DNA from 3 places in the Streptomyces sp. NPDC048297 genome. Region 3 is predicted to be linked to each of the others. Evidence: riboswitches for the same ligand, from Rfam matches in the RefSeq annotation. Region 3 holds a riboswitch; each other region holds the start of a gene.

Region 1 (10,710 bases), on a different contig from region 3:
GCGTTGTCCATATCTCGTCGTGGCGCACGTCGTTCCGTGCGCATTCTCGGTGTTGCCTCCGCTTCCGCCGCGCTGGCCCTCGGGGTCGCCGGCCAGGCGCTCGCATGCAACATCAGTGAGTTCTCCGCCGAAGCCAAGTGCGAGGGCGGCAAGGGCAGCATCGTCGTCACCGACAAGGACGGCTCCGGCACCCCGGCCACCATCACCGTGTTCCTGAAGAGCCCTGCCGGTGTCGAGACTCCGGTCGGCCAGCCGCAGGAGGTCAAGGGCTCGCGCGAGGGGACGGCTGTCACCTTCAACGAGGACTGGAAGCCGAACGCGACCTACCGCGTCCACGTCAAGGTCGACACCGACCGGGTCCACATTGACGAGGACATCATCGGCTCGCCTCTGACCACCCCGGCCGAGGGCTGCTCGAAGGACGAGTCGACCCCGCCCGCAACCCCGTCCGCGTCCCCGTCGGAGTCCACTGCGCCTCCGGCCGAGGAGTCCTCGGCCCCGACCCCGTCGGCGTCCGAGAGCACCCCCGCCCCGGCCGCCACCCCCGGCGGCAACGCGCCGTCCCCGGCGACCGGTGACTCGAACCTCGCCGAGACCGGTGCGAACTCCAACACCGGCCTGATCGCCGGCGTCGCCGGTGTGCTGGTCGTCGTCGGCGGTGGCGCGGTCTTCTTCGGCATGCGCCGCCGCGGGGCGAACAACCGCGGCTGACGCCGCACTTCGCCACACCGCTCGTTCAAACGCTGCGGCCCGTCCCCGTATCCCCGGGGGACGGGCCGCAGCCATGTCCGCGGAGGGGCGGGCCGCAGCCGGGGCCACAGGGGCCGTGCCGCAGCCGTGCCCATGCGCGTGGGGGGCGGAGACCGCCCCCGGTCGTGGTCAGCCGAAGCTGGAGCGCTCCAGCCAGAAGTCCAGCACCTCGCGCTCGCCCAGCACGTCGAGGCCGGGGGCCTCCGGCGGCAGCCGCCGGTAGAAGGCGAGCAGGACAGAGGTGAGCGGGCCGCGCAGGGCGACGGTGGCCTTCTCGTGGCCGCGGCGCCAGCCGAAGCCCTCCTCCCCCAGCTCGATGATCCACTCGGCGTTCAGCTCCGGGGCGGCGTCGGTGGGGTGCAGATGGATGGTGCGGCCGGGGCCCCGCAACTCCTTCGCCTGCGCAAGGGCGCCGGTGCGCTGGGCCCACTCCATGAGTTCGAGCCATTCGTCCACCGTGTCGGCGGCGATCTCGGGCGCCACCTCGTAGGGCACGCCGGCCGTGAGCGCTGCGTCGGCGCGGTGCACGGTGATCTCGTGCGTCATGCGCCGGGCCCAGAAGGCGGTGTCGTGGTTCGCCGACCAGGACCACACCTCGGTGTCGGGGCCGGCCTCGCGCAGCGCGGCGACGACCCGTTCCCCGGTCTGTGCCAGCCACGCGTCCAGGGCCTTCGCGTCGCCCCGCTCCCGCGGTCCGCCGCCGCCCGGCACCTGCTCGTGCGGGACGTTCTCCTGCGCCCGGTTCTCCACGATCGCGGTCACCCAGCGCAGGGCACCGCCGGTGTGCCGTACGAGCTTCTCCAGGGACCAGTCCGGGCAGGTCGGCACGGTGGCGGCAAGGTCCGTGCCGGAGGTCACGATGTCCCTCAACTGGCCTACCTGGCGGTCGATTTCCGCGCAGTAGCGGTCGTGCGTGAGCAAGGTCATGTGCTCACCCTAGGGTCACGACGATCATCCGAGCACGACGATTTCGGCCGCGTCGAACACGACGCCCACCTCGGCCGCGACCTCCGGCGCGTCCCGGAGCGTGCAGGCCGCTTCCAGGGACGGACCGCCGCCCCGGGGCCGCAGGCGGACGGCGACATGGGTGCCCCGGAAGGTGCGGGCGGCAACCGTGCAGGGCAGGCCCTCCGCGGCGGCCACGAGCCGTACGCCGGCGGGCCGGACCAGCAGCGACCGCTCGCCCCGGGGCGAGCCGTCGGGCACAGGCAGCTTGCCCCACGGGGTGTCCGCCGCCGCGTCGCCGACGCTCGCCGGGACCACGTTGTCGAAGCCGAGGAAGCGGGCCACGAACTCGTTCGCGGGCTGCTGCCAGACCTCCAGCGGCGTCCCGGACTGGGCGATCAGGCCGTCCCGCATCACCACCACCCGGTCGGCCAGCGCGAAGGCCTCGCCCTGGTCGTGGGTCACGGCGAGTACCGTCGTCCCCAACCTGCCGAACAGTTCCCGCAGTTCGACGACCAGCCGCTCCCGCAGCGAGCGGTCCAGTTGGCCGAGGGGCTCGTCCAGCATCAGCAGCCGGGGCCGGGGCGCCAGCGCCCGCGCGAGGGCCACCCGCTGCTGCTCGCCGCCGGACAGCGCGGCGACGGCCCGCCCGGCGGCACCGGGCAGCCCGACCAGTTCCAGCAACTTCCGTGCCTCGGCGTCCCGTTCGCCCTTCGGCACCCCGTGCGTCCGCAGCCCGAACGCCACGTTGCCGCCGACGTCCCGCTGCGGGAAGAGCTGGTGGTCCTGGAACATCAGCCCGACACCGCGCCGGTGCGCGGGCACGCCCGCCTGGTCGCGGCCGTCGAGCAACACCCGCCCCGAGTCCAGCTGTTGGAGGCCGGCCACCGCCCGGAGCAGCGTGGACTTCCCGCTGCCGCTGGGCCCGAGCACGCACACCACCTCGTGCTCGGCAACGTCCAGGCCGACCGCGTCGAGCACGGGCCGTCCGCCGAAGCGCACGGTCGCGGCCTGAAGGCTCAGCAGCATCAGAACTCCCCCGTCCGGTCGGTGCGCAGCCGCTCCAGGACGAGCAGCGCGGCGGCGCACACCACCATCAGAATGGTCGAAAGGGCCATCGCCTGGCCGTAGTTGAGGTCTCCGGGACGGCTCAGCAGCCGGGCGACGGCCACCGGGAGCGTCGGGTTGTCGGGCCGGGCGATGAACACGGTCGCCCCGAACTCGCCGAGGGACACGGCGAAGGCGAATCCGGCCGCGACCAGCAACGCCCGCCGCACCAGCGGCAGATCGACCTCCCGCCACACCCGCCAGGGCGAGGCCCCGAGCACGGCCGCCGCCTCCCGCAGCCGTTCGTCCACCGCGCGCAGCACGGGCAGCATGGTGCGTACGACGAAGGGGGCGCCCACCAGAGCCTGCGCGAGCGGGACGAGGATCCAGGACTGCCTGAGGTCCAGCGGCGGCTTGTCCAGCGCGATCAGGAAGCCGAAGCCGACGGTCACGGCGGAGACGCCGAGCGGCAGCATCAGCAGCGCGTCGAAGCCGCGCACCAGGCGTCCCGCGTCCCGGCGGGCCAGCGCGGCGGCGGCCAGGCCTCCGACCAGGACGGCGATGGCGGTGGCGGTGGCGGCGTATTCGAGGGAGGTCCACACGGCGTGCAGCGGCGCCACCAGGAAGGTGCCGCCGTCGGAGTCGGTGAGCGCCCGGTAGTAGCCGAGGCCGGGCGCGTCGAGGGAGCGCCGCACGAGCACGGCGAGCGGCAGCACCAGCAGCAGGGCGATCGTGACGAGGACCCCGGCGAGCAGCGTCCACTGCCCGGCGCCGCGCGGCCGGCGGGCGGTGACGGAGGCGTCCACCAGACGCAGCGCGCTCTCCCTCCGCCGTACCGTCCACGCGTGCACGGCGAGGATCGCGCCGACCGCGACGAACTGGACGAGCGTGAGGACCGCTGCCGTGGCGAGGTCGAACAGCTCGGAGGTCTGCCGGTAGATCTCCACTTCGAGGGTGGAGAAGGTGGGCCCGCCGAGGATCTGGACGACCCCGAAGGAGGTGAAGGTGAACAGGAACACCATCAGCGCGGCAGCGCCCACGGCCGGGGCGAGGGCGGGCAGGGTGACCTTGCGCCAGGCGCCGAGCGGTGAGGCGCCGAGCATGCGGGCGGCGTCCTCCTGGCGCGGATCGAGCTGTGCCCACAGGCCGCCCACCGTCCGTACGACGACCGCGTAGTTGAAGAAGACGTGCGCCAGCAGGATCGCCCACACCGTGGTGTCCAGCCGTACGCCCCACAGTTCGTCCAGCAGCCCGTTGTGTCCGACCAGGGCCAGGAAGGCGGTGCCGACGACCACGGTCGGCAGCACGAACGGCACGGTGACCACGGCCCGCAGCACCTGCTTGCCCGGGAAGTCGAGCCGCGCGAAGACATGGGCGGCGGGCAGCGCGAGCAGCAGGGTGAGCGCGGTGGAGGCGAGCGCCTGCCAGGTGGTGAACCACAGCACGTGCCGGATGTCGGGCTGTGTGACGACGTCCGCGATCCGCCCCAGCCGCCAGGTGCCGTCCGCCTTCAGCCCGCGCGTGACGATCGCGGCGACGGGCCAGGCGAAGAACACGGCGAAGAACGCGACGGGCAGGGCCATGAGCCCCAGCCGCGCCGCGCTCCCGCGCCGGTCCCTGACGGCCGCTTCCGTGGGAGCGGCTACTTCAGTACGAGCGACGTCCACGCCTTGACCCACTGGTCGCGGTTGGCGGCGATCTTGTCGGGGGCCATCGTCTCGGGGTGCGCGGCGGCCGGCCCGTACTTCGTGAAGTCGGCGGGGACGGCCGCGCCCTTGACCACCGGGTACACGAACATGTTCAGCGGCATGTCCTCCTGGAACTCCTTGGAGACCAGGAAGTCGATGAACGCCTTGCCGCCCTTGGTGTTCTTCGCGTTGCTCAGCAGCCCGGCGAACTCGACCTGCCGGAAGCAGGTGCCGTTCGACACGCCGGTCGGGGCCGTGCTCGGCCGCTTCTTGGCGTAGATGACCTCGGCGGGCGGCGAGGAGGCGTACGACACCACGAGCGGCCGGTCGCCGCCGGCCTTCCTGCCCTCGGAGGAGCCGGAGAACTCCTGGTAGTAGGCCTGCTCCCAGCCGTCGACGACCTTGACGCCGTTGTCCTTGAGCTTCTTCCAGTAGCCCTGCCAGCCCGTGTCGCCGTACTGCGCGGCGCTGCCGAGCAGGAAGCCGAGGCCGGGCGAGGAGGTGGCCGCGTTCTCCGTGACGAGGAGGTTCTTGTACGCGGGCTCGGCCAGGTCGGCGAAGGTCTGGGGCGGGGTCAGCTTGTGCTTGCCGAAGTACGCCTTGTCGTAGTTGACGCAGATGTCTCCGTGGTCGACGGGCGTGACGCGGTGCTTGCCCGCGTCCAGCTGGTAGGCGGCGTCGACGGTGTCCAGGCCCTTGGTCTCGTAGGGCTGGAAGAGGCCGTTGTCGAGGGCGCGGGACAGCAGGGTGTTGTCGACGCCGAAGAAGACGTCGCCCTGCGGGTTGTCCTTGGTCAGGACGGCCTTGTTGACGGCCTGTCCGGCGTCGCCGTCCTTGAGGACGCGGACCTTGTACCCGGACTGCCGCTCGAAGTCCGTCAGCACGTTCTTGGAGACGGCCCACGAGTCGTGGCTGACGACGGTGACGGTCTTGGAGTCCTTGGAGTCCTTGGGCGACGCGGTGTCCGTCGAGCCGCACGCGGACAGCGTGACGAGGCCGAGCCCGACGGCCACGGCCACGAACGTCTTGTTCTGCACTGGTTGTCCTCCTGGGTGGGCCAGGAAGAACGCGGCCCCGCCCGGTGACCCGGGCAGGGCACGACAGCTTGAGTGATGACCGAACTTCCTACCCAGAATGACCTGGGCGAGGTTCAGAGGGTCTGCGGCCCGATTGCCGCACTCTCAGCGCTGTGGCGCTCCCCTGTCGGAATATGAAGATGTGAGTGTCTGGTCGAACCCGGCCAGATTACCGCTCGGTGGCCGCGAGCTGACCACAGGCCCCGTCGATCTCCTGACCGCGGGTGTCCCGGACGGTCACCGGCACGCCGTGGGCGGCGATGGCCTCCACGAACGCCTTCTCGTCCTCGGGGCGCGAGGCGGTCCACTTGGAGCCGGGAGTGGGGTTCAGCGGAATGAGGTTGACGTGCACGGGCTTGCCCCTGAGCAGCCGCCCGAGCCGGTCACCGCGCCAGGCCTGGTCGTTGATGTCGCGGATGAGCGCGTACTCGATGGAGAGCCGGCGCCCGGACTTCTCGACGTACTCGAACCCGGCGTCCAGGACCTCGCGCACCTTCCACCGCGTGTTCACGGGGACGAGGGTGTCGCGCAGCTCGTCGTCCGGCGCGTGCAGGGAGATCGCGAGCCGGCACTTGAAGCCCTCGTCGGCGAACCGGTGGATGGCGGGCACGAGACCGACCGTCGAGACCGTGATGCCGCGCTGCGAGAGCCCGAGCCCGTCCGGGGCGGGGTAGGTGAGCGCGCGGATGGCGCCGACGACCCGCTTGTAGTTGGCGAGCGGCTCGCCCATCCCCATGAACACGATGTTGGACAGCCGCGCGGGCCCGCCGGGGACCTCACCGTCGCGCAGCGCCCGCATGCCGTCCACGATCTGGTGGACGATCTCGGCGGTGGACAGGTTCCGGTCCAGACCCGCCTGACCGGTCGCGCAGAACGGGCAGTTCATCCCGCAGCCGGCCTGCGAGCTGATGCACATGGTGACCCGGTCCGGGTAGCGCATGAGCACCGACTCGACGAGGGTCCCGTCGAACAGCCGCCACAGCGTCTTACGGGTCTCCCCCTCGTCCGTCGACAGATGCCGTACGACCGACATCAGCTCGGGAAACAGCGCCTCGCGCAGCTTGTCCCGCGAACCGGCCGGGATGTCGGTCCACTGCTCGGGGTCGTGCGCGTACCGCGCGAAGTAGTGCTGCGAGAGCTGCTTGGCGCGGAACGGCTTCTCCCCGATCTCGGCCACCGCGTCCTTGCGCTCGGCGGGCGTGAGGTCGGCGAGGTGCCGCGGCGGCTTCTTGGCTCCGCGCGGGGCGACGAAAGTGAGTTCTCCGGGCTTAGGCATGGCTCTATCAGTGTCGCAGATCGATTGAGTGCCCCCGCTCGCGTCGATCGGGTCCCCGCTCGCGTACGCGGACGGCGCCCGCCGAGGGAGCGGGACGGGCCCCGTCCTGGGGGCAGGACGGGGCCCGGGGAAGCCTGTCGGCCGGGGCGGGGCTGCGGCGTGGGGTCAGCCGCTGCCGACGAAGAGGACCAGCAGGAGCCAGACCACGGGGGCCGTCGGCAGGAGGGAGTCCAGGCGGTCCATGATGCCGCCGTGGCCCGGGAGCAAGGTGCCCATGTCCTTGATGCCCAGGTCGCGCTTGATCATGGATTCGCCGAGGTCGCCCAGGGTGGCGCTGGCCGCGACGGCGAGGCCGAGCAGGAGGCCCTGCCACCAGGTGCCGTCGTCGATGAGGAACTGCATGCACAGCGCGCCCGCGACCATCGCGAACAGCACCGCGCCCAGCAGGCCCTCACGGGTCTTGCCGGGGCTGATGCGCGGGGCGAGCTTCTTCCGGCCGAAGCGCCAGCCGACGGCGTAGGCGCCGGTGTCGCTGACGACCGTCAGGAGCAGGAAGGTCAGGACCCGCCAGGGGCCGTCGTCGGCGGTGAGCATCATCGCGACGAACGTGGCCAGGAACGGCACGTAGAAGGCGGCGAAGACGCCGGCCGTCACGTCCTTGAGGTAGCCCTCGGGTGGTTCCGTCATGCGCCAGACCAGCACCGCGAGGGACGTCAGCGCCATGGCCACCCACGCGCCCTCGGCACCGCGCACGTACCCGGCGACGACCATCGCCGCACCGCCCACCGCGAGCGGCACCAGCGGCGCCTTGATGCCCTTGCGCTCCTGCAGCCTGCTGGTCAGCTCCCACAGGCCGACGACCACGGCCACCGCCACCACGCCGACGAAAACGGCCTTGACGACGAACAGGGACGCGATGATCACCACACCGAGCCCGACGCCGACCCCTATGGCCGCGCTCAGGTCACGGCCCGCGCTCTTCTTCTGCGGCGCGGGCGCCGGCTGTGGGGCGTCGGGCATGGGCTCCGGATTCTGCGAGGGACTCTGGGCGGGGTCCGGGACGGGAGTCGGCGTCGAATACTGCGGCACGTGGGGTGCGTGGGGTGCGTGGTACGCGTGGTGCGCCTGCTGCGGATCGTAGGACGTCTGGTGCGACTCGTACGACACCGGGTGCGGCTCGTACGACGCCTGGTGCACGTTGTACGACGCCTGGTGCACGTTGTACGACGTCTGGTGCACGTCGTACGAGGCCTGCTGTGCGGCGTGCGAGGCCTGCTGCGGGGCGTACTGCGTGTCGTCCCGGAACAAGGGACCGCTCAGCTGAGCGGCCCCCCGGTCCTCGTCCTGGCCGCCGCCGTACCCGGGTCCGTCGGGCACGATGGGCATGGGGCGAGTCTGCTGCGCCTCAGGCGCATCGTATGCGGGACCCGCCGGCGCAGCCCCCTGGGCGTACCCACCGGCGGTGGGCCCCCAGTAACCGGCCTGCCCCGCCGACGGCGGTGCCCCCCAGGAAGAGTCGCTCATCAGACTTCGAGCAGCTCCGCTTCCTTGTGCTTCAGGAGCTCGTCCACCTGGGCGACGTACTTCGCGGTGGTGTCGTCCAGCTCCTTCTCCGCACGGCGGACCTCGTCCTCGCCGGTCTCCTTGTCCTTGACCAGCTTGTCGAGGGCGTCCTTGGCCTTGCGGCGCACGGAGCGGATCGAGACCTTGGAGTCCTCGGCCTTGTTCTTGGCGACCTTGATGTAGTCGCGGCGGCGCTCCTCGGTCAGCTCCGGGAACGTCACCCGGATGATGCTGCCGTCGTTGCTGGGGTTGACGCCCAGGTCGGAGTCGCGGATCGCCTGCTCGATGTTGCGCAGCGCGCTCTTGTCGAACGGCGTCACGACCGCCATGCGCGGCTCCGGCACGGAGAACGAAGCCAGCTGGTTGATCGGCGTCAGCGCGCCGTAGTAGTCGGCAACGATCTTGTTGAACATCGCCGGGTGCGCACGGCCGGTGCGGATCGCGGCGAAGTCCTCCTTGGCGACCACGACGGCCTTCTCCATCTTCTCCTCGGCCTCGAGGAGGATCTCTTCGATCACCACTTGCTCCTGTGTGTCTTGAGTAAGGCCCGGCTGCGGTTCCTCGATCGGGCGGCGGCCGGCTACGTCGCGTCTTCTTCCTGCACGGTTCCCGACCGGCAGGACATTGTCCATCCCCCGTCCTGGGTGCGTCCCGTCCGTCCACCGGACAGGTGGCGCACCGCGGGCGAGGGGAGTGTGCCGGTCAGGTCCGGCTGCCCTGGTCACCCACCAGCGTGCCGATCTTCTCACCCTTGACGGCGCGCGCGATATTGCCCTCCGCGAGCAGCTCGAACACGAGGATCGGGAGCTTGTTGTCACGGCACAGCGTGATCGCGGTGGCGTCGGCGACCTTGAGGTCGCGGGTGATGACCTCGCCGTAGCCGAGGGCGTCGAACTTGACGGCGTCCGGGTTGGTCTTCGGGTCGGAGTCGTAGACCCCGTCCACACCGTTCTTACCCATGAGCAGCGCCTCGGCGTCGATCTCCAGGGCGCGCTGGGCGGCGGTGGTGTCGGTGGAGAAGTACGGCATGCCCATACCGGCGCCGAAGATGACCACGCGGCCCTTCTCCAGGTGGCGCACGGCCCGCAGCGGGATGTAGGGCTCGGCGACCTGGCCCATGGTGATGGCGGTCTGCACCCGGCTGTCGATGCCCTCCTTCTCCAGGAAGTCCTGGAGGGCGAGGCAGTTCATGACGGTGCCGAGCATGCCCATGTAGTCGGAGCGGGCCCGGTCCATGCCGCGCTGCTGCAACTCGGCACCGCGGAAGAAGTTGCCGCCGCCGATGACGACCGCGACCTCGGCGCCGTCCCGGACGACGGCCGCGATCTCACGGGCGATCTTGTGCACCACGTCGGGGTCCACGCCGAGGCCCCCGCCACCGGAGAAGGCCTCTCCGGACAGCTTCAGCAGAAACCGGCCGCGTACTTTGCCGTCGTCGCTCTTCTGGGCCTTGGTGGTCATGGGGATCCCGCCTCTTTCACGTGGTGCACATACGAAGAAGGCCATTGCCGGTTGGGGTCGCTTTTCGCTCCCATGCGCGGCAATGGCCTCCTCGTCAGATCTGCTGCCGTCCGCCACGTGCCTGGGTGTGGCGGTGTGCGCGGACGACTGCTGTCGACCCTATCGAGATTTCTCCCCGGGTCGCTCGTCGATCGCGGTACGGACTCAGATGCCGACCTTGATGCGCGCGAAGCGCTTCAGGGTGACACCGGCCTCGTCCAGAACCTTCTGGACCGACTTCTTGTTGTCCAGCGCGTACGGCTGGCCGAGCAGCGTGGCGTCCTTGTAGAAGCCGTTCACGCGACCCTCGACGATCTTGGCGATCGCGGCCTCGGGCTTGCCCTCGGCGCGGGTGGTCTCCTCGGCGATGCGACGCTCGGACTCGACGACCTCGGCCGGGACGTCCTCCTTGGAGAGGTACTTCGGCGCGAAGGCGGCGATGTGCTGGGCGATGCCCTTGGCGACCTCGGCGTTCGGCTTGTCCAGCTCGACGAGGACACCGATCTGCGGGGGCAGGTCGGGCATCGTGCGGTGCATGTAAGCGAGCACGAAACCGTCCGCGTACTGCGCGAAGCGGTCCAGGACGATCTTCTCGCCCAGGTTGGCGTTGGCCTCGTCCACGAACGCCTGGACGGTCTTGCCGGGCTCGATCTCGGAGGCGAGGAGCGCCTCGATGTCGGCCGGGGAGGTCTTGGCTACGTGCTCGGCGATGGCCTGGGCCACGGCCTGGAACTTGTCACCCTTGGCGACGAAGTCCGTCTCGCACTTCAGCTCGACGATGACGCCGGAGGAGTTGTCGTCGGCGATGATGGAGACCACAGCGCCGTTCTCGGCGGAGCGGCCCTCGCGCTTGGCGACGCCCTTC
Region 2 (7,508 bases), on a different contig from region 3:
CTGGTGAGACACATGGGGAGCCGGTGAGCGGTAGCAGGAGGCACCGGTTCCCTCGGGCGGGGGAAGTTTCACCGGCAGGCCGTCTGAGCGCGGTGGCGGACGGTTAGAGTCCGGAACCCCGTGGGGCCCGGACCCTGCGGGTGGCACACCTCCACCCGTGTTTCCCCGCACGGGTCGCCCACCCTCGCTTCGGGAGTGACCCTTGGCCACGGTTGACACCGCCCCGGCAGAGCCCCACGCACCCCCCAGCCCACCGCGGTCCTGCGTACCCCCCATCCAGCGCCCGCCCGCCGCGACCCGCCCCGACAAGCACTCCGCGACCCTCATCGGGTCCGTCCAGCGCGCACTGCGCCTGCTGGAGGCCGTCGCCGGGCATCCGTACGGCGCCCCCGCCAAGCAGCTCGCCCGCGAGACCGGGCTCGCCCTGCCCACGGCCTACCACCTGCTGCGCACTCTCGTGCACGAGGGCTATCTGCGCCGGGAGAAGGGGCTGTTCTTCCTCGGCGACGCGGCCGATCGCCTCGGCAGCAGCGGAGCGGAGCAGAAACGTCGCAGCACGGTGGCCGACATGCTCGCCCACTGGCGCGATTCCATCGGTGTGCCCGTGTACTTCGCGATGTACCGGGACGGCGAGATCGAGGTCATGTGCGTCTCCGACACGCGGGAGACGCCGGCGGTCGAGGAGTGGGCCGACTTCCGCGAGACCGGGCACGCCCACGCGATCGGCCAGTGCCTGCTGTCCCAGCTGGACGAGGCCGCCCGCCGCGACCATCTCGCCCGCTATCCCGTGCGGCCCCTCACCCCCTACACCGCGCGCGACGACGACGCCCTGCTGCGCAGGCTGTCGCGGACGCGGCGCATGGAACTGGTGGCGGAGCGCCAGGAGTACGCCCTCGGCACGGTCTGCGCGGCCGTACCCATCACCGTCGGCGCCACGGCGGCCACGATGGCGATCTCGCTCCCCCTCCACGAGGCTGACCGGCTGGTACCCGCCGCCCAGCGGTTGCAGGTCGAGATCGGGCGCCATCTCGGCTCACTTGCTCTCTCTATCAGTATCTGAAAACTTACTCCTTGTGATCTGGTGTATACGTTCAGCAAGATTTGAGCACGGTCAGGGATCGATCCCGGCCAGTCGATGTCATAAGACGGGGTAGGCGATGCGCGAGTCCGTACAGGCAGAGGTCATGATGAGCTTTCTCGTCTCGGAGGAGCTCTCCTTCCGTATCCCGGTGGAGTTGCGCTACGAGACGAGTGATCCCTACGCGGTGCGGCTCACCTTCCATCTGCCCGGCGACGCCCCGGTGACCTGGGCCTTCGGACGGGAGCTGATGATCGACGGGGTCGGCCGGCCGTGCGGGGAGGGGGACGTGCACATCGCCCCCGCCGACTCCGAGATGCTCGGCGAGGTGCTGATCAGGCTTCAGGTGGGCAGCGACCAGGCTCTGTTCCGCTCCTCGGCGCCGCCGCTCGTGGCCTTCCTCGACCGTACGGACAAACTGGTGCCACTCGGCCAGGAGGGTGCGCTGGCCGACTTCGACGCCCACCTCGACGAGGCCCTCGACCGCATTCTGGCCGAGGAACAGAGCGCCGGCTGAAGCGTTACGGCAACGGAGCGCGGAGCGCTCCGTTGTGCCAGGGAACTCACGCAGAAACGCTTCTGCGAAGGGGGTTCGGGCCCTGCCGGACCCCGCTCACTGCTCCCCGCTCACCGCTGCCCGCGCCTCGCATCCCGCACCTCGCATCCCGCACCTCGCACCCCGCACCCCCTTCACCGCTTCCGGCGTCGGCCCCTGCCACTCCGGCCCGTTGCGGCGGAGGGGGCGGACGAGGTCGACGAGGTGGATGAGGCCGACGAGACGGACGGGACTCCGGCGGATGCCGCCGGGGCCGAGGCCGGGGACGGCCGGTCGGCCGAGACCACGAGGGCGGCGAGGGCGGTGGTGACCGGCACCGAGGCGACCAGGCCGATCGAGCCCACCAGCGTGCGCACGATCTCCTCCGCCACCAGCTCGCTGTTGGCCACGGTCCCCACGCTGCTCTGCGCGATCGAGAACAGCAGCAGCAGCGGGAGCGCGGCACCGGCGTAGGCGAGGACCAGGGTGTTGACCACGGACGCGATGTGGTCGCGGCCGATCCGGATGCCCGCCCGGTACAGCCCGCGCCAGCCCATCGACGGGTTGGCCTCGTGCAGTTCCCACACCGCCGAGGTCTGGGTCACCGTCACGTCGTCGAGCACACCCAGCGAACCGATGATGACGCCGGCCAGCAGCAGACCGCTCATGTCGATCGACGGATAGAGACCGTGGATCAGACCGGTGTTGTCGTCCGTGTTGCCGGTGAGCGCGGCCCAGTCGATGAACTCCGAGCCCAGGATGCCGATCAGCACGAGCGAGACCAGCGTGCCGAGCACCGCGACCGACGTACGGGCCGACAACCCGTGGCACATGTAGAGCGCGATGAGCATGATCGCACTCGCCCCGACCACCGCCACGAGCAGTGGATTCGAGCCTTGCAGGATCGCGGGCAGGATGAAGAGGGTCAGCACCAGGAAGCTGACGGCCAGCGCGACCAGCGCCATGAGACCTCGGAGCCGGCCCACCACCACGACGGCGACCGCGAAGATCCCGGCGAGCAGGGCCATGGGGAACTTCCGGTCCACATCGGTGACCGAGTACTGAAGGTCCCGCGGCGCCGTGGGCTCGTAGGCGACGATGACCTTCTCGCCCTCGTGCAACTGCCGTGTCTGGTCGGGCTGCACGATCTCGGTGAAGGTACGGCCCTTGTCCTTGCCGGTGTCGACCCGGATCGTCGCCTTCTTGCAGGTGTCGCTCTCCTTGTCCTGCGCCGAGTTGCCCTCGGCGGCGGAGGCGGAGGCGTCGCTGGGCGGCGCCTGGCCCTGGGCGTTGACCGACTTGCAGCTCACCTCGACCACTTTGCTGACGGTCGCCTGCTGCGACTGGCGGTCGAAGCCGACGCCGCTGCGCTGGTGCGGCGGGGCTCCACCGGGCCAGAGCACCGCGAGGCCCACCACGACGGCCGCGGTGAACGGGACCAGGATCGCCGCGATGACCTTGCGCAGGTGCTTCGAGACAGGAGCGGCAGGTCCGTGACTGTGACTGTGCGAGTGGCTGTGCCCGCCACCAGAGCTGTGCCCGCCACCGGAGCCGTGACCGTGCCCGTCGTCCCTGCCGTCGCCGGACCCGCGGCCGTGCCCGTCGCCTCCGCCCCCTCCGGAGCCGGTCCCATAACCGTCACCCCGGCCGCCCCCCGAGCCGTGACCACCACCGGCCCCGTGACCGCCGCCGCCAAAACCATGACCACCGCCGGAACCATGCTGGTCCCCGGAACCATGCTGGTCCCCGGAACCATGCTGGTCCCCGGAACCATGCTGGTCCCCGAAACCACGGCCACCGCCGGCACCGCGGTGGTCCCCGGGGCCTGGGCCGCCACCGTGTCCGGTGGGGTGTGCGGGACCTTGCCGGCGGGGTGGGCCGGGAGGTGGGTACGGGGGCTGATGTGTCGTGGTCACGGCCCGATCATTGCAAGAACGGCAGAGGCCCACTGTTCATCACGCCACACATGACGCTAGCGTGGAGGCACCTTTGCACACGCGGGAGCTCGGAGCACCGGGCTGAGAGGGCGCTGACCTCCGTATTCGCGATGTTTCACGTGGAACGTGGTTTCACGGGAAACATCCGCAGACGGACACCGCTGCGTCGACCGCCGAACCTGTTACCGGGTAATGCCGGCGTAGGGAGTAGGTCTCATGACCAACAAGGACGCACGCACGCCTGCCTCCACGCAGAACGCGACCGAGGGGTCGCCGAACACGGAGGCTGGGAAGTCCATCGGCTGGCACAAGGCGTATGTCGAGGGTTCGCGCCCCGACCTGCGCGTGCCGGTCCGTCAGGTGCACCTCACCAACGGGCAGTCGGTCACGCTGTACGACACATCGGGCCCGTACACCGATCCACTCGTCGACACCGACGTCCGCAGGGGCCTGCCGCCGCTACGGGAGAACTGGATCATCGGCCGCGGCGACACCGAGGAGTACGCGGGCCGTCCCGTCCGTCCCGAGGACGACGGGATCAAGCACACCTCACCGCGCGGTGGTCTGCGCAACCTGGACGCGGTCTTCCCGGGACGCCCGCGCCAGCCGCGCCGGGGGCGTGAGGGCCAGGCCGTGACGCAGCTGGCGTACGCGCGCCGGGGCGAGATCACGCCCGAGATGGAGTACGTGGCCGTCCGGGAGAACGTTTCGCCCGAGGTCGTCCGCGAGGAGATCGCGGCGGGCCGCGCGGTTCTGCCCGCGAACGTGAACCACCCGGAGATCGAGCCGATGATCATCGGCAAGCGGTTCCTGGTGAAGGTCAACGCCAACATCGGCAACTCCGCCGTCACCTCCTCGATCGAGGAGGAGGTGGAGAAGATGACCTGGGCGACCCGCTGGGGCGCCGACACGGTCATGGACCTCTCCACCGGCCGCAACATCCACACCACCCGCGAGTGGGTGCTGCGCAACTCCCCCGTCCCCATCGGCACGGTGCCGCTCTACCAGGCCCTGGAGAAGGTCGACGGCAGGGCCGAGGAACTGAGCTGGGAGATCTACAAGGACACCGTCATCGAGCAGGCCGAGCAGGGCGTGGACTACATGACCGTCCACGCCGGCGTGCGCCTGCCGTACGTCCCGCTCACCGCCAACCGCAAGACGGGCATCGTCTCGCGCGGCGGCTCGATCATGGCGGCGTGGTGCCTGGCGCACCACAAGGAGTCGTTCCTGTACGAGAACTTCGAGGAACTCTGCGAGATCCTCGCCGCCTACGACGTCACGTACTCGCTGGGCGACGGCCTGCGCCCCGGCTCCATCGCGGACGCCAACGACGAGGCGCAGTTCGCGGAACTCCGCACGCTCGGGGAACTCAACCGGATCGCCAGGCGTTTCCATGTACAGACGATGATCGAGGGCCCCGGGCACGTCCCGATGCACAAGATCAAGGAGAACATCGACCTTCAGCAGGAGATCTGCGATGACGCTCCGTTCTATACGCTCGGCCCGCTGACCACGGACATCGCGCCGGCGTACGACCACATCACCTCCGGTATCGGCGCCGCGATGATCGCCTGGTGGGGCACGGCGATGCTCTGCTACGTCACGCCCAAGGAGCACCTGGGCCTGCCCAACCGTGACGACGTCAAGACCGGCGTCATCACCTACAAGATCGCCGCCCACGCAGCCGACCTCGCCAAGGGGCACACCGGTGCGCAGGAGTGGGACGACGCGCTGTCGGACGCCCGCTTCGAGTTCCGGTGGGAGGACCAGTTCAACCTCGCCCTCGACCCGGTGACGGCACGGGAGTTCCACGACGAGACGCTGCCGGCCGAGCCCGCCAAGACGGCCCACTTCTGCTCCATGTGCGGGCCGAAGTTCTGCAGCATGAAAATTAGCCAAAGCATCACAGAGCGGTTTGGTGGTGCGGCGGCTGAGGGGGCGTCGCCGGAGGAGGTCGCCGAGGGGATGCTCCAGAAGTCGAAGGAGTTCGCTGAGGCGGGGAACCGGGTGTACCTGCCGATCGCGGACTGAGCCCGATCTACGGCGGTCCGTGCTACCGAACAGTCTGAAGCTGTCGGAGCACGGACCGCTTTGTCGTTCCCGGCGCAGGGTGGCTGAAGTGCTGGAGTCGTCCAGGGCAACGCTTATTCCGTTTTGAACCCCCGACACCTTGGCCGGCATTAAAAAGCGGCCGCAAGACCTGATTAGACGCGTGTTCGATTTCCTGCACGCCGGAGGCTGCCACCCCAGCGAGGGGGCGCGCGTTTTCGTAAGTGTGCCCTTGACTCGGGGCACCAGTCGCTGCACTCTTGCTGTGGAAGATACGCGCGTAGATATCGGCCCAGTGTCGTTCATGCGCACGGGCCCAGCGCTCACATATGAGCGCTCACTCTAGGAAGGTAGTAGTCATGATCAAGAAATTCCTGAGACTCAGAGAAATGAGGCAACCATGCTACGAAAACTCGCAACGATCACATCCACCTTGTGGACTTTCCTCAGTGGTATCTCGGATTCAGTCTGGCGCTTCGTCTGTAGGGCGTTGCATGTCATCCGAACGGGTGGGGGGCGTTTCTGGCAAGCCGCGCGGCGACTTGAGCGACGGGTTCGCCCGTACGTCCGGCGTTTTCAAATTCTGAACCTCTACTGTCACGCCAGCCTTGTTCTGCTGGCACTCTATGAGTCGATCCGGATTACGGCAGACCCCAGTTATGCGCCGCTAATGCATCGGATTCTTGAGTTTCTCCTGTCACTGTTTGGCGTCATCTAAATAAATTTGACCTACGTGCGTATCTATCCACTACACGGCCGTCAGCGCGCGACGGCCGTGCATTATTTGGTGCGGGCTACTCTCATGTCTTGGAGTAGCCCGCAAACGTTTAGAACGGAAGCTCCGTCCTGGTAGTTCCTCGCTTGATGGTTGTCACCTGCTCGTGGAAATCGCGGGTGGCGCCTTCGCGGGGATACCGGGACCTGAGTTCCTTGTCCAGCTCGTCGGCGACTAAAAGCAGGGACGGGAGGGATTTGCGATCTGCTTCCAGGGCCTTGGTGCCCATGCCGATGGCTTCTTCGATCTCGCCCATCCGCGCGGCGGCGACACCGAGGGTGAGGCGGGCCTCGGCTGCTCGCATGGGGGAGATCTCGGTGCCGTCGGGGCCGGTGCTGATGCGGATCACTGAGCGGGCGTGGGCGGCGGCGCGCTCGTCGTCTCCGAGGAGACGGTAGGCGTCCATCTCGTAGAAGTCCCACTTGTCGGGGTCGATGATGAAGTGGTGTTCGGGGTGGTCCGGCTTGGGAAGGCGGTCCAGCCTCGCGCGGCCGGCATCGAGCGAATCACGGACGAGGCGGGCGTCACCCATGCGTGCGGTGGCTCGTGCCTTGTGTGCGTAGAGCTGTACGCCGACGGAGTGAGTCTGGTCCGCACGTGGTGCGCGCGTCCGCCCGTCGCGTCCTGGTCCACACGCCCTACAGCGCAGCCGTGGGGGAACTGAAACTCCGCTGGGGCGCCCAGCTCGACGCCCGTCCCCTGCGTGCCGACGGCGACGGCCCCGACGATGACGCCGTGGCTGCGTACGTTGCCAAGTACGTCACCAAGGGAGCCACAGAGACAGGAGCCGGCACCGACCACCCGCCCGCCACCAGGCACGACATCGAATCGGCACCCGTCAGCGAACACGTACGCACCCGCATGAGCACCTGCTGGCGCCTGGGCGGCCTCCCTGAGTACCAACACCTCCGCCTGCGGGCCTGGACCCACACCCTCGGCTACCGGGGGCACATCCTCGCCAAGTTCCGTGCCTACTCCACCACCTACGCCGCACTCCGGGCCGAACGCGCCCACCACGTGGGCCACGCCGACCTGCCCGATGCGATCACCGAACGGCACTGGCGTTACGTCGGTTCCGGCCACACCCCCGGCGCTGCCCTCATCGCGGCAGGGATCGCGGAGGACATCGACCGG
Region 3 (10,710 bases):
AGTAGTCGTAGGCGTAGGCCTGGCCGGCGCCTTGAGGCTGTGCGGCGCCGGTGGGGGCCGGATGGTCGCCGTAGACGCCGTAGGAGCCGGTGTCGTCGGGCATGGGCTGGGGTTCGTAGACCGTGCTGCTGCGGGCGGGCTCCGGGCCCTGGGCCGGTGTGAACACGTCGTCGCGGTCGTAACCGTCACGGCCGTAGCCGTCGCGGTCGTACGCCCCGTGGCCGTAGCCGCCGTCGTAGGACGATCCGTCGTGGTCGCCGTCGGGGCCGGACTCGTCGCCCTCCGGGTCCGGGCCGTCGAGGTCCGGGTCGTGGCGGTCGGCCTTGCCGCGGCGGCGCCTGGGGGGCTCGCCGGTGTCGTCGTCGGGACGCTTGACCGCCCAGCCCGCCGCGAAGCCGCGGCGGAAGGACAGCGTGACGTAGGTCTGGCCGATCGCGAACGCGATCGCGCCCACGCCGATGACGATCACGGATGGAATCAGCACGCCGACCACGACGCCCAGGAAACCGCCGAACGCCAGCAGCCGCCAGCGCAGCCGCGCCTTGTACTGCAGCAGCACCTCGCCCAGCAACCACAGTGCGACGATGCCGAACGCGATGTAGAGGACCGCCCAGCCCATGTACGCCCCTCTCCCAGTGACCGCTACGCAGTGTGTCGTATCGCGGTGCGGCCGGTCTAGGCCTGCGGAGGGTGGTGCAGGCCCAGGTTCTCGTAGATTTCCAGGGTCGCCGTGGAGTTGTTGAGCGTGATGAAGTGCAGTCCGGGCACTCCCTCGGACAGCAACCGCGCACAGAACTCCGTGGCGAACTCGATACCGATGGAGCGTACCGCCGCCGGGTCGTGCTTGGCTGTGAGGATCCGCTCTTTCAGGGCGGCCGGGAATACCGCATTGCTGAGTTTGGGCAGTCTTTCCAGCATTTTCACGCTGGTGACAGGCAGTACCTCGGGAATGACCGGGGTCGAGCAGCCCGCCGCCTCCACCCGGTCGCGCAGCCTCAGGTACGACTCCGGCTGGAAGAACATCTGCGTGATGGCGTAGTCGGCGCCCGCGCGGCACTTGTCCACGAAGTGGGCGACGTCGGTGTCCCAGTCCGCGGAGCGCGGGTGCATCTCCGGGAAGGCGGCGACGCCGACGCAGAAGTCGCCCGACTCCTTGATGAGGCGGACCAGTTCGGCCGCGTAGGTGAGACCGCGGGGGTGCGGGACCCAGTCGCCCATCGGGTCGCCGGGCGGGTCGCCGCGCACGGCGAGCATGTTGCGGATACCGGCGTCCGCATACTGGCCGATGATGTTCCGCAGTTCGGCGATGGAGTGGTCGACGGCGGTCAGGTGGGCGACCGGAGTGAGCGTCGTGTCGACGACGATCTGCTGGGTCTCCTTGACCGTGGTGGCACGCGTGGAACCGCCGGCGCCGTAGGTGACGGACACGAAGTCGGGGGCCACGGCCTCGACGCGGCGCAGCGCGTTCCACAGGTTCCGCTCGCCCTGGGACGTCTTCGGCGCGTAGAACTCGAACGAGTACGTCTTCTTGCCGGTGGCGAGGATGTCACGCACGGTGCGTGCGCGATCGGTCCGGGTGGATGCGGTTCCTAGGGCCATACCCGCAGGTTAGCCAGGGGTGGGCGGTCTCCCAACCGGGCATCGGCGATTTGACCGAATTGCCGGTTTACTGTCCACTCCTTGGACAAAAACGTGGACATGGTGGGTGGTGCCGAGGCCCTGGGCAGCCCCGGCGGCCTTCAGTTCCGCCCGTCCTGCCCGTCCTGTCGCAGTCGCTTGGTGAACTCCGCCGCCGCGGCTCCCGGGTCGTCCGCCTCGGTGATCGCGCGGACCACGACCACCCGGCGGGCGCCCGCGTCCAGCACCTCGTCGAGGTTGCCCAGGTCGATGCCGCCGATGGCGAACCAGGGGCGCTCGGTGCCCAGCGCGGCGGTGTGGCGGACCAGGTCGAGGCCCGGGGCGTGGCGGCCCGGCTTGGTCGGGGTCGGCCAGCAGGGGCCGGTGCAGAAGTAGTCCACGCCGTCCTGGACGGCCGCCGCGGCGGCCTCGGACTCGGCGTGCGTGGAGCGGCCGATCAGGACGTCGGGGCCGAGGATCGCGCGGGCCGCGGGCACCGGGAGGTCGCCCTGGCCCAGGTGCAGCACGTCGGCGCGGGCCGCGTGGGCGACGTCGGCCCGGTCGTTGACCGCGAGCAGCTTGCCGTGCCGGGCGCAGGCGTCCGCGAAGACCTGGAGGTGCTCCAGTTCCTCGGCGGCCTCCATGCCCTTGTCACGGAGCTGCACGATGTCGACACCGCCGGCCAGGGCCGCGTCCAGGAACTCGGCGAGGTCGCCCTGCCGGCGGCGGGCGTCCGTGCAGAGGTAGAGCCGGGCGTCGGCGAACCTGGTGCGGGCGGTGTCGGACATGCGTGGGTCCCCCCTGGTCGGTGTCCCTGGGTGTGCGAGTGGGTGGCGTACGGGTCGCGTACGGGTGGGTCGCGTACGGGTGGGTGGCGTACGGGCGGGGCCGGTACGCCACCCCGGGTGCGGTTGGTTCAGACGGCGAGCGCCTGGGCGCGGCGCTTCACCTCCGTGCCGCGATTCTCGCTCAGGGCCTGCGCGGGGGTGCCGGGCAGGGTCGGGTCGGGGGTGAAGAGCCACTCGATCATCTCTTCGTCCGTAAAACCGTCGTCCCGCAGGAGGGTCAGGGTCCCGGACAGGCCCTTGACCACCTTGTCCCCGTCGATGAAGGCGGCGGGGACGTGCAGCGCCCGGTTCTCACCTCGGCGTACGGCGATGAGCTGGCCCTCCTTGACCAGCTGCCGCACGCGCGTCACCTCGACATCGAGCTTCTCGGCGATGTCGGGGAGGGTGAGCCAGGCGGGGACGAGAGCATCGATCTTTGCGTCAATCTCGGTCACGGCTCCTAGGGTAGGCGCTCTGCTGGGGTGGGCGCGATGAGAGTGCGGGGAAGTGTCGGGGGGGTGGGTGCGGGTCCGTCGTGGCTGGGCGCGCAGTTCCCCGCGCCCCTGACCTCGTCGGTTGGCCACGGCGCTGTCACGGCTCGGCTCGTGCAGTCACCCCTGCACCCCTGGGCTCGCCCCTCGGCCGCGGCGCCGTCGTGGCCGGGCGCGCAGTTCCCCGCGCCCCTTTGGGGCGTTTCTGCGGGGTGGGTTGTTGGTCAGGTGGTGGTGACGGCGGATTTCAGGGGGAGGGTGGGGTTGGAGAGGGATTGGGGGTTCAGGGGGTGGGCGGATTCGATCAGGCGGCGGCCTTGGGCCAGGTCGCGGGGGCGGCCGACGGCCAGCAGGGCGACCAGGCGGTTGTCGCGGAGCCAGCACACCGACCAGGCGGGGCCCGTCGGGTCGCCGCGCCAGATCATGCGGTCGGCGGCGGCGTGGTGGCCCGCGTACTGGACGAAGCGGCCGAACTGCTCGGACCAGAAGTACGGCACCGGGTCGTAGACCGCGGCGTGCTCGCCCAGGATGTTCGCGGCGACCGTGCGCGGGCCCTGGAGGGCGTTGTCCCAGTGGTGGACCAGCAGCCGGGTGCCGTAGCGGGCCGAGGGGAAGGACGCGCAGTCGCCGACGGCGTACACGTCCCCGGCGGAGGTGCGCAGGTGGTCGTCGGCGACGACCTCGCCGTGCGCGCCCAGCTCGATGCCGGACCCGGCCAGCCAGCCGGTGGCGGGGCGGGCACCGATGCCGACCACGACGGCGTCCGCGGGCAGCCGCGAGCCGTCGTCGAGCACGACCCCGCCGGGCTCGACGCGCTCCACGCGCGCGTGGGTGCGCAGGTCGGTGCCGCTGTCGGCGTACCAGGCGGTCATCGGCGCGGCGACCTCCGCGGGCAGCGCGCCGGCCAGCGGCCGGTCGGCTGCCTCGACGACGGTCACCGCGCAGCCCGCCTCCCGCGCGGCGGTGGCGAACTCAGCGCCGATCCAGCCGGCGCCGACGACCACGATGTCGTGCTGCCGGGCGAGCACGGGCCGCAGCCGCTCGGCGTCGTCCAGGGTGCGCAGCAGGTGCACGCCGGGCACGCCCTCGGTGCCGGGCAGCCGGACGGGTTCCGCGCCGGTGGCGAGGACCAGGACGTCGTACGGGACGGGCCCGGACTCGGTGTCCAGTTCATGGTCGGCGGGGCGCACGCCCAGCGCCTCGCAGCCGAGCCGCAGTTCGATGTCGAGCGAGTCGAAGTCGACGTCGAACGCGGAGCCCTCGGACGTGCCGAGCAGCACGGCCTTGGACAACGGCGGCCGGTCGTAGGGCTGATGGGGTTCGGCGCCGATGAGGGTCACGGTGCCCGTGAAGCCCTGTTCCCGCAGGGCCACGGCGGTCTGCACCCCGGCCATGCCCGCACCGACGACGACCACGCGCCGCTCCTGCCCCGCGCCGCCGCGCGAGGTGCCTTCTTGCGCTGTCTGCTCGCTCACGCGCTCACCATAGACAACTGACAAATCGTCAGTCATCGGGCGTGCTGGGTGACCTGTTCCACAACACTCGTCCCGGCGCCCGGCCGCGACTCCCACCGCCAGCTCTCCTCCAGGCGCACCCGGCCGTCCGCGAGCTCCACGACGGTCGACACGCAGTGCCCGCTGGAGGTGGTGCCGTCGTGCCGCAGCTGCACGTAGCGGAAGTCCAGCCGGTCACCCTCGCGGGTACCGACCAGATGACCGCGCACGACGTCGCCGCCCGCGTACTCGGCCCAGATCTCACCGTCCTTCTCGTGGTAGGCGAAACGGGTGCGAGTACCGACCTGACCTGGGGCTTGGTCCGCCACGGGGGCGAGGGTCAGTCCGTCGAGCGATCGGGCCATGGACAGGGGCTCCCTTACAAGAGCGGCGCACCGCGGGCTAGGCTGGCCACCGTACAAGCACTCGCGGGAGCCCGGACGCACCGGGCTGAGAGGGAGGCTGGGCGGCCTCCGACCGTACGAACCTGATCCGGGTCATGCCGGCGAAGGGAGGGGCTGGACGCCCATGTCGTCACGTACGTCCGACACATCCGACACGTCAGACACGTTCGGCACATCCGATACGTCAGATTCATCCGACACGTTCGACGTCCTCGTCATCGGGGGCGGGATCATCGGCCTGGTCACGGCCTGGCGCGCCGCGCAGCGCGGGCTCGCCACCGCCGTGGTGGACCCCGAGCCCGGCGGCGGTGCCGCGCAGGTCGCGGCGGGGATGCTGGCCGCGGTCACCGAACTGCACTACGGCGAGGAGACGTTGCTCGCCCTGAACCTGGAGTCCGCGCGCCGCTACCCGGACTTCGCGGCCGAGCTGACCGAGGCGACCGGCCACGACCTCGGCTACCGGCGCTGCGGCACCCTGGCCGTCGCGCTCGACGCCGACGACCGCTCCCACCTGCGCGAGCTGCACGCCCTCCAGCAGCGCTCCGGTCTTGACTCGCAGTGGCTGTCCGGGCGGGAGTGCCGGCGCCTGGAGCCGATGCTCGCGCCCTGTGTGCGCGGCGGGCTGCGCGTCGACGGGGACCACCAGATCGACCCGCGGCGGCTGGCCGCGGCCCTGGTGACCGCGTGCGAGCGGGCCGGGGTGGTCTTCCACCGGTCGTGGGCCGGGCGGCTCGACGTCGTCCGGGACCGGGCCACCGGCGTCACCACGACGGACGGCACCGCGCTCACCGCGGGGCAGGTGGTGCTCGCGGGCGGGAGCCTGAGCGGGCGCCTCGCGGGCGTGCCCGGCCATGTGGTGCCCGCGGTGCGGCCGGTGAAGGGGCAGGTGCTGCGGCTGGCCGTGCCGCGCCGGTACGCGCCGTTCCTGAGCCGTACCGTGCGGGCCGTGGTGCGCGGCAGCCAGGTCTACCTGGTGCCCCGGGAGAACGGCGAGCTGGTCGTCGGCGCGACCAGCGAGGAGCTGGGCTGGGACACGACGGTGACGGCGGGCGGGGTGTACGAGCTGCTGCGCGACGCCCACGAGCTGGTGCCCGGCATCACCGAGCTGCCCCTCACCGAGACCCGGGCCGGGCTGCGCCCCGGTTCCCCGGACAACGCGCCGCTGCTCGGCCCGTCCGGCCTGGACGGGCTGGTCCTGGCCACCGGGCACTTCCGCAACGGTGTGCTGCTGACCCCGGTCACCGGGGACGTCATGGCGCACGTCCTGGTCAGCGGTGAACTGCCGCCGGAGGCAAGCCCGTTCACGCCGAAGCGCTTCGGCGCCGCACTCCTGGAGCAGCCCGCATGAACGTCTGCGTCACCATCTCCGTCAACGGGGAGCGCCGCGAGATCGCCCCTGGCACGGCGCTGGACTCCCTCGTGCGGACCCTCACCGCGGCGTCCTCCGGGGTGGCCGCCGCCGTCAACGAGACCGTCGTCCCGCGCGGGCAGTGGTCGGCCACGGCCCTCGCCGAGGGCGACCGTGTCGAAGTCCTCACCGCAGTCCAAGGAGGCTGACCCATGGCCGACGATCCCTTCGTCCTCGGCGGTGTGCCCCTCGGCTCCCGGCTGATCATGGGCACGGGCGGCGCACCGAGCCTGGACGTGCTGGAACGCGCGCTGATCGCCTCCGGCACCGAGCTGACCACGGTGGCGATGCGCCGGGTCGATCCCGGGGTGCACGGCTCCGTGCTGTCGGTGCTCGAGAAGCTGGGCATCAGGGTGCTGCCGAACACGGCGGGCTGTTTCACCGCGGGTGAGGCCGTGCTGACCGCCCGGCTGGCCCGCGAGGCGCTCGGCACGGACCTGGTCAAGCTGGAGGTCATCGCCGACGAGCGGACGCTGCTGCCGGACCCGGTGGAGCTGCTGGACGCGGCGGAGACGCTGGTCGACGACGGTTTCACGGTGCTGCCGTACACCAACGACGACCCGGTGCTCGCGCGAAAGCTCCAGGACGTGGGCTGTGCGGCGGTGATGCCGCTGGGCTCGCCGATCGGGTCCGGGCTCGGCATCCGCAACCCGCACAACTTCCAGTTGATCGTGGAGCACGCGCGCGTGCCGGTGATCCTGGACGCGGGCGCGGGCACGGCGTCCGACGTGGCGCTGGCGATGGAGCTGGGCTGTGCGGGTGTGATGCTCGCCTCCGCGGTGACCCGGGCGCAGGAGCCGGAGCTGATGGCGGCCGGCATGCGGCACGCGGTGGAGGCGGGACGGCTGGCCCGGCGGGCCGGGCGGATCCCGCGCCGGCACTTCGCGGAGGCCTCCTCCCCCACGGAGGGCCTCGCCCGCCTGGACCCCGAGCGGCCCGCGTTCTAGGACGCGCCGCGCCGTCGCGGAACCTCACGGCTCTCGTCGCACCACAGTCACAGCTCCGCTGCAATCCGTCGCCCGAACGGCGCAGCGGGGCGGTCTGTCGGTCGGTCCTCGTAGACTCACCTGCGTGGATACGACCCTTCAGGACCCTCTCGTCGGGCAGGTGCTCGACGGCCGTTATCGCGTCGACGCGCGGATCGCCGTCGGCGGGATGGCCACGGTCTACCGGGCCCTGGACACCCGCCTGGACCGGGTGCTCGCGCTCAAGGTGATGCACCCGGCGCTGGCGGCCGACGGGTCCTTCGTGGAGCGGTTCATCCGGGAGGCCAAGTCGGTCGCCCGGCTCGCCCACCCCAACGTGGTGCAGGTCTTCGACCAGGGCACCTGCGGGTCGTACGTGTACCTGGCGATGGAGTACGTCGCCGGGTGCACCCTGCGGGACGTGCTGCGCGAGCGGGGCGCGCTGCAGCCGCGGGCCGCCCTGGACATCCTGGAGCCGGTGCTGGCCGCGCTCGGCGCCGCGCACCGGGCCGGGTTCGTGCACCGGGACATGAAGCCCGAGAACGTGCTGATAGGGGACGACGGCCGGGTCAAGGTCGCCGACTTCGGTCTGGTCCGGTCCGTGGACACCCAGACCAGCACGACGGGCACGGTGCTCGGGACGGTCTCCTACCTCGCGCCGGAGCAGATCGAGCGGGGCACCGCCGACCCGCGCGTCGACGTGTACGCGTGCGGTGTGGTGCTCTACGAGATGCTGACCGGCGGCAAGCCGCACTCCGGGCAGACCCCCGCGCAGGTGCTCTACAAGCACATACACGAGGACGTGCCGCCGCCCTCGGCGCTGGTGCCGGGGCTGGCGTACGAGCTGGACGAGCTGGTCGCCTCGGCCACCGCGCGTACCCCTGACGTCCGGCCGCAGGACGCGGCGGCGCTGCTCGGCGACGCGCTGCGGGCGCGGGCGGCGCTCACCGCCGCGCAGCTGGACGCGCTGCCGCCGCAGGCGCTGTCCGCGGCGCACGACATCGCCGAGGACCGTACGAGCGTGATCCCGCGCTCGCTGACCGTGCCCCGGCCGCTGCCCGTCAACGAGGACGAGGAGGAGCTGCCGGCCGGCGGCGTGCGGCACACCACCCGGCTGCAGTCCTCTCCCGTCTCCGAGCGGCACACCCGTCAGCGGCCCCGGCGCGGGATGCTGACGCTCGTCGCGGCCGTGCTGCTGGTGTTCGGTGTGGGCACCGGGGTCTGGTACATCAACTCCGGCCAGTTCACGAAGGTCCCGCCGGTGCTGTCCCGGACCGAGGCGCAGGCCAGGGACCGGCTCCACGCGGCGGGTCTGGACGTCGGGCAGGTCAAGCGCGCCTACAGCGACACCGTCGAGCGCGGCACGGTCATCAGCTCCGACCCCGCGTCCGGCGCCCGGATCCGGGACAACGACTCCGTGGCCCTGACCGTCTCGCTCGGCCCCGAGACGGTGAACGTGCCGAGCGTGGCGGGCCAGTCGCTGGCCAAGGCCAGGGCCCGGCTGAAGGCGGACGGTCTGGAGCCGGGCATGGTCACCCGCGCGTTCAGCGAGGACGTGGCGCGGGGTGCCGTGATCGGCACGAGCCCGCAGGCGGGCACCGAGCAGCACGCCGGCGCGGCGATCGCGCTCGTCGTCAGCAAGGGCAGCCCCGTCGACGTGCCGGACGTCACCGGCGAGGACCCGGACAGCGCCCGGCAGGACCTGGAGGACGCCGGGCTGAAGGTGAAGATCGCCACCGCGCAGGTCAACTCCGAGTTCGACAAGGGCACGGTCGCCCTGCAGAACCCGGCCGAGGGCAAGCAGGCGGCCGAGGGCGACACGGTGACGCTGACGCTGTCCAAGGGCCCGGTGATGGTCGAGGTCCCGGACGTGGTCGGGTCGAACGTGGACGACGCGACGAAGCAGCTGGAGGACGCGGGCTTCCGGGTCGAGAAGGACCGCGGGCTGCTCGGGCTGTTCGGCGACACCGTGCAGAAGCAGTCGGTGGAGGGCGGCGACACGGCACCCAAGGGGTCGACGATCACGATCACCATCCGGTGACGATCACGATCACCATCGCGGTCACCGTGCGGTGTCCCGGGGCACCGGGACCGTGGTCGGGGGGCGGAAGGCGGCGTGACACCCTGAACGGGTGAGAAGCAAGCAGTCCCCCTCCCCCGCCTCCGCCGCCCTTTTCGCCTCTTCCGCCGCCCCTGCCTCCTCCGCCGGCCTGTCCGGTGCCGCGCGCAATCCGGTCGGCGGGCATGTGCCCGTGGCCGGCGGGCTGCACACGGTCGGGCTGTCGTACGCCCGTGAGCTGAAGGCGGAGACCGTGCAGGTCTTCGTCGCCAATCCGCGCGGCTGGGCCACCCCGGCCGGCAACCCCCGGCAGGACGAGGCGTTCCGCGAGGCCTGTGCCGCGGAGTCGGTCCCGGCGTACGTGCACGCGCCGTATCTGATCAACTTCGGTTCGCACACCGAGGCGACCGTGGACCGGTCCGTGGAGTCGCTGCGGCACTCGCTGCGGCGCGGGCGGGAGATCGGCGCGCTCGGCGTCGTCGTGCACACCGGCAGCGCGACCGGCGGGCGGGCCCGGGAGGTGGCGCTGCGGCAGGTGCGGGAGCGCATGCTGCCGCTGCTGGACGAGCTGACCCACGACGACGACCCGTTCCTGCTGCTGGAGTCGACCGCCGGGCAGGGCTTCTCGCTGTGCTCGCGCACCTGGGACTTCGGGCCGTACTTCGAGGCGCTGGACGCCCACCCAAAGCTGGGCGTCTGCCTGGACACCTGCCACATCTTCGCGGCGGGCCACGACCTGACCGGTCCGAGCGGCATGCACCAGACCCTCGACCTGCTGGTCGACACCGTCGGCGAGGGCCGGCTGCGGCTGATCCACGCCAACGACTCCAAGGACGTGGTCGGCGCGCACAAGGACCGGCACGAGAACATCGGCGCCGGTCACATCGGCGAGGACCCCTTCCGCGCCCTGATGAACCACCCGGCAACGGCGGGCGTCCCGCTGATCATCGAGACCCCCGGCGGCAGGGAGGGGCACGCGGCGGACGTGGAGCGGCTGAAGAAACTGCGTGACGGATAACCCCTTGGGGAATACCCCTATGGGGTATACGGTTCTTGCTCGGTGCAGGAACCGTCACCTGACAATGGGGGTAGTCATGCAGCACGAGGCACAAGCCGCCGAGCACACGGCCCACGCACATCATCACGAGGCGCACGCGCACCACGAGGCCCACGCGCACCACGGCCACCACGCGCCCGCCAGCTGGTCCATGGCCGCCCAGGCGACCCTGCACTGCCTCACCGGCTGTGCCATCGGCGAAGTGCTCGGCATGATCGTCGGCACGGCGTTCGGCTGGGGGAACCTGCCCACGATGGTCCTGGCGATCGTGCTGGCCTTCTTCTTCGGCTACTCGCTCACCCTGCGCGGGGTGCTGAAGGCGGGCGTCGACTTCCGTACGGCCTTCAAGGTGGCGCTGGCCGCGGACACCCTGTCGATCGCCGTGATGG

The links. Region 3 has a riboswitch for thiamine pyrophosphate ahead of thiO (glycine oxidase ThiO). Riboswitches for the same ligand answer to the same signal wherever they lie in the genome.
Region 1: it holds a riboswitch for thiamine pyrophosphate, as region 3 does, so the genes downstream of both, ACGFYV_RS31730 (thiamine ABC transporter substrate binding subunit) here and thiO (glycine oxidase ThiO) in region 3, are expected to answer to the same signal.
Region 2: it holds a riboswitch for thiamine pyrophosphate, as region 3 does, so the genes downstream of both, thiC (phosphomethylpyrimidine synthase ThiC) here and thiO (glycine oxidase ThiO) in region 3, are expected to answer to the same signal.

The regions. Positions count from the first base shown of each region.
Region 1 covers NZ_JBICZA010000038.1:17,261-27,970, reverse strand. Annotated here, with positions in the region: gene ACGFYV_RS31750 (LAETG motif-containing sortase-dependent surface protein) at 4-711, shown strand; gene ACGFYV_RS31745 (maleylpyruvate isomerase family mycothiol-dependent enzyme) at 880-1,677, opposite strand; gene ACGFYV_RS31740 (ABC transporter ATP-binding protein) at 1,702-2,724, opposite strand; gene ACGFYV_RS31735 (ABC transporter permease) at 2,724-4,325, opposite strand; gene ACGFYV_RS31730 (thiamine ABC transporter substrate binding subunit) at 4,385-5,467, opposite strand; TPP riboswitch at 5,535-5,642, opposite strand; gene rlmN (23S rRNA (adenine(2503)-C(2))-methyltransferase RlmN) at 5,676-6,782, opposite strand; gene ACGFYV_RS31720 (phosphatidate cytidylyltransferase) at 6,948-8,306, opposite strand; gene frr (ribosome recycling factor) at 8,306-8,863, opposite strand; gene pyrH (UMP kinase) at 9,048-9,806, opposite strand; gene tsf (translation elongation factor Ts) at 10,011-10,710, opposite strand, start outside.
Region 2 covers NZ_JBICZA010000008.1:181,676-189,183, reverse strand. Annotated here, with positions in the region: gene ACGFYV_RS11555 (DUF5326 family protein) at 1-7, shown strand, start outside; gene ACGFYV_RS11550 (IclR family transcriptional regulator) at 203-1,060, shown strand; gene ACGFYV_RS11545 (SsgA family sporulation/cell division regulator) at 1,158-1,595, shown strand; gene ACGFYV_RS11540 (YibE/F family protein) at 1,769-3,529, opposite strand; TPP riboswitch at 3,601-3,774, shown strand; gene thiC (phosphomethylpyrimidine synthase ThiC) at 3,767-5,581, shown strand; gene ACGFYV_RS11530 (hypothetical protein) at 6,427-6,906, opposite strand; gene ACGFYV_RS11525 (replication initiator) at 6,972-7,508, shown strand, end outside.
Region 3 covers NZ_JBICZA010000020.1:2,796-13,505, forward strand. Annotated here, with positions in the region: gene ACGFYV_RS22255 (hypothetical protein) at 1-619, opposite strand, end outside; gene metF (methylenetetrahydrofolate reductase [NAD(P)H]) at 676-1,599, opposite strand; gene thiE (thiamine phosphate synthase) at 1,740-2,405, opposite strand; gene ACGFYV_RS22270 (Rv2175c family DNA-binding protein) at 2,534-2,899, opposite strand; gene ACGFYV_RS22275 (NAD(P)/FAD-dependent oxidoreductase) at 3,160-4,410, opposite strand; gene ACGFYV_RS22280 (hypothetical protein) at 4,443-4,793, opposite strand; TPP riboswitch at 4,847-4,959, shown strand; gene thiO (glycine oxidase ThiO) at 4,957-6,180, shown strand; gene thiS (sulfur carrier protein ThiS) at 6,177-6,389, shown strand; gene ACGFYV_RS22295 (thiazole synthase) at 6,393-7,187, shown strand; gene pknB (Stk1 family PASTA domain-containing Ser/Thr kinase) at 7,312-9,246, shown strand; gene ACGFYV_RS22305 (deoxyribonuclease IV) at 9,416-10,282, shown strand; gene ACGFYV_RS22310 (DUF4396 domain-containing protein) at 10,359-10,710, shown strand, end outside.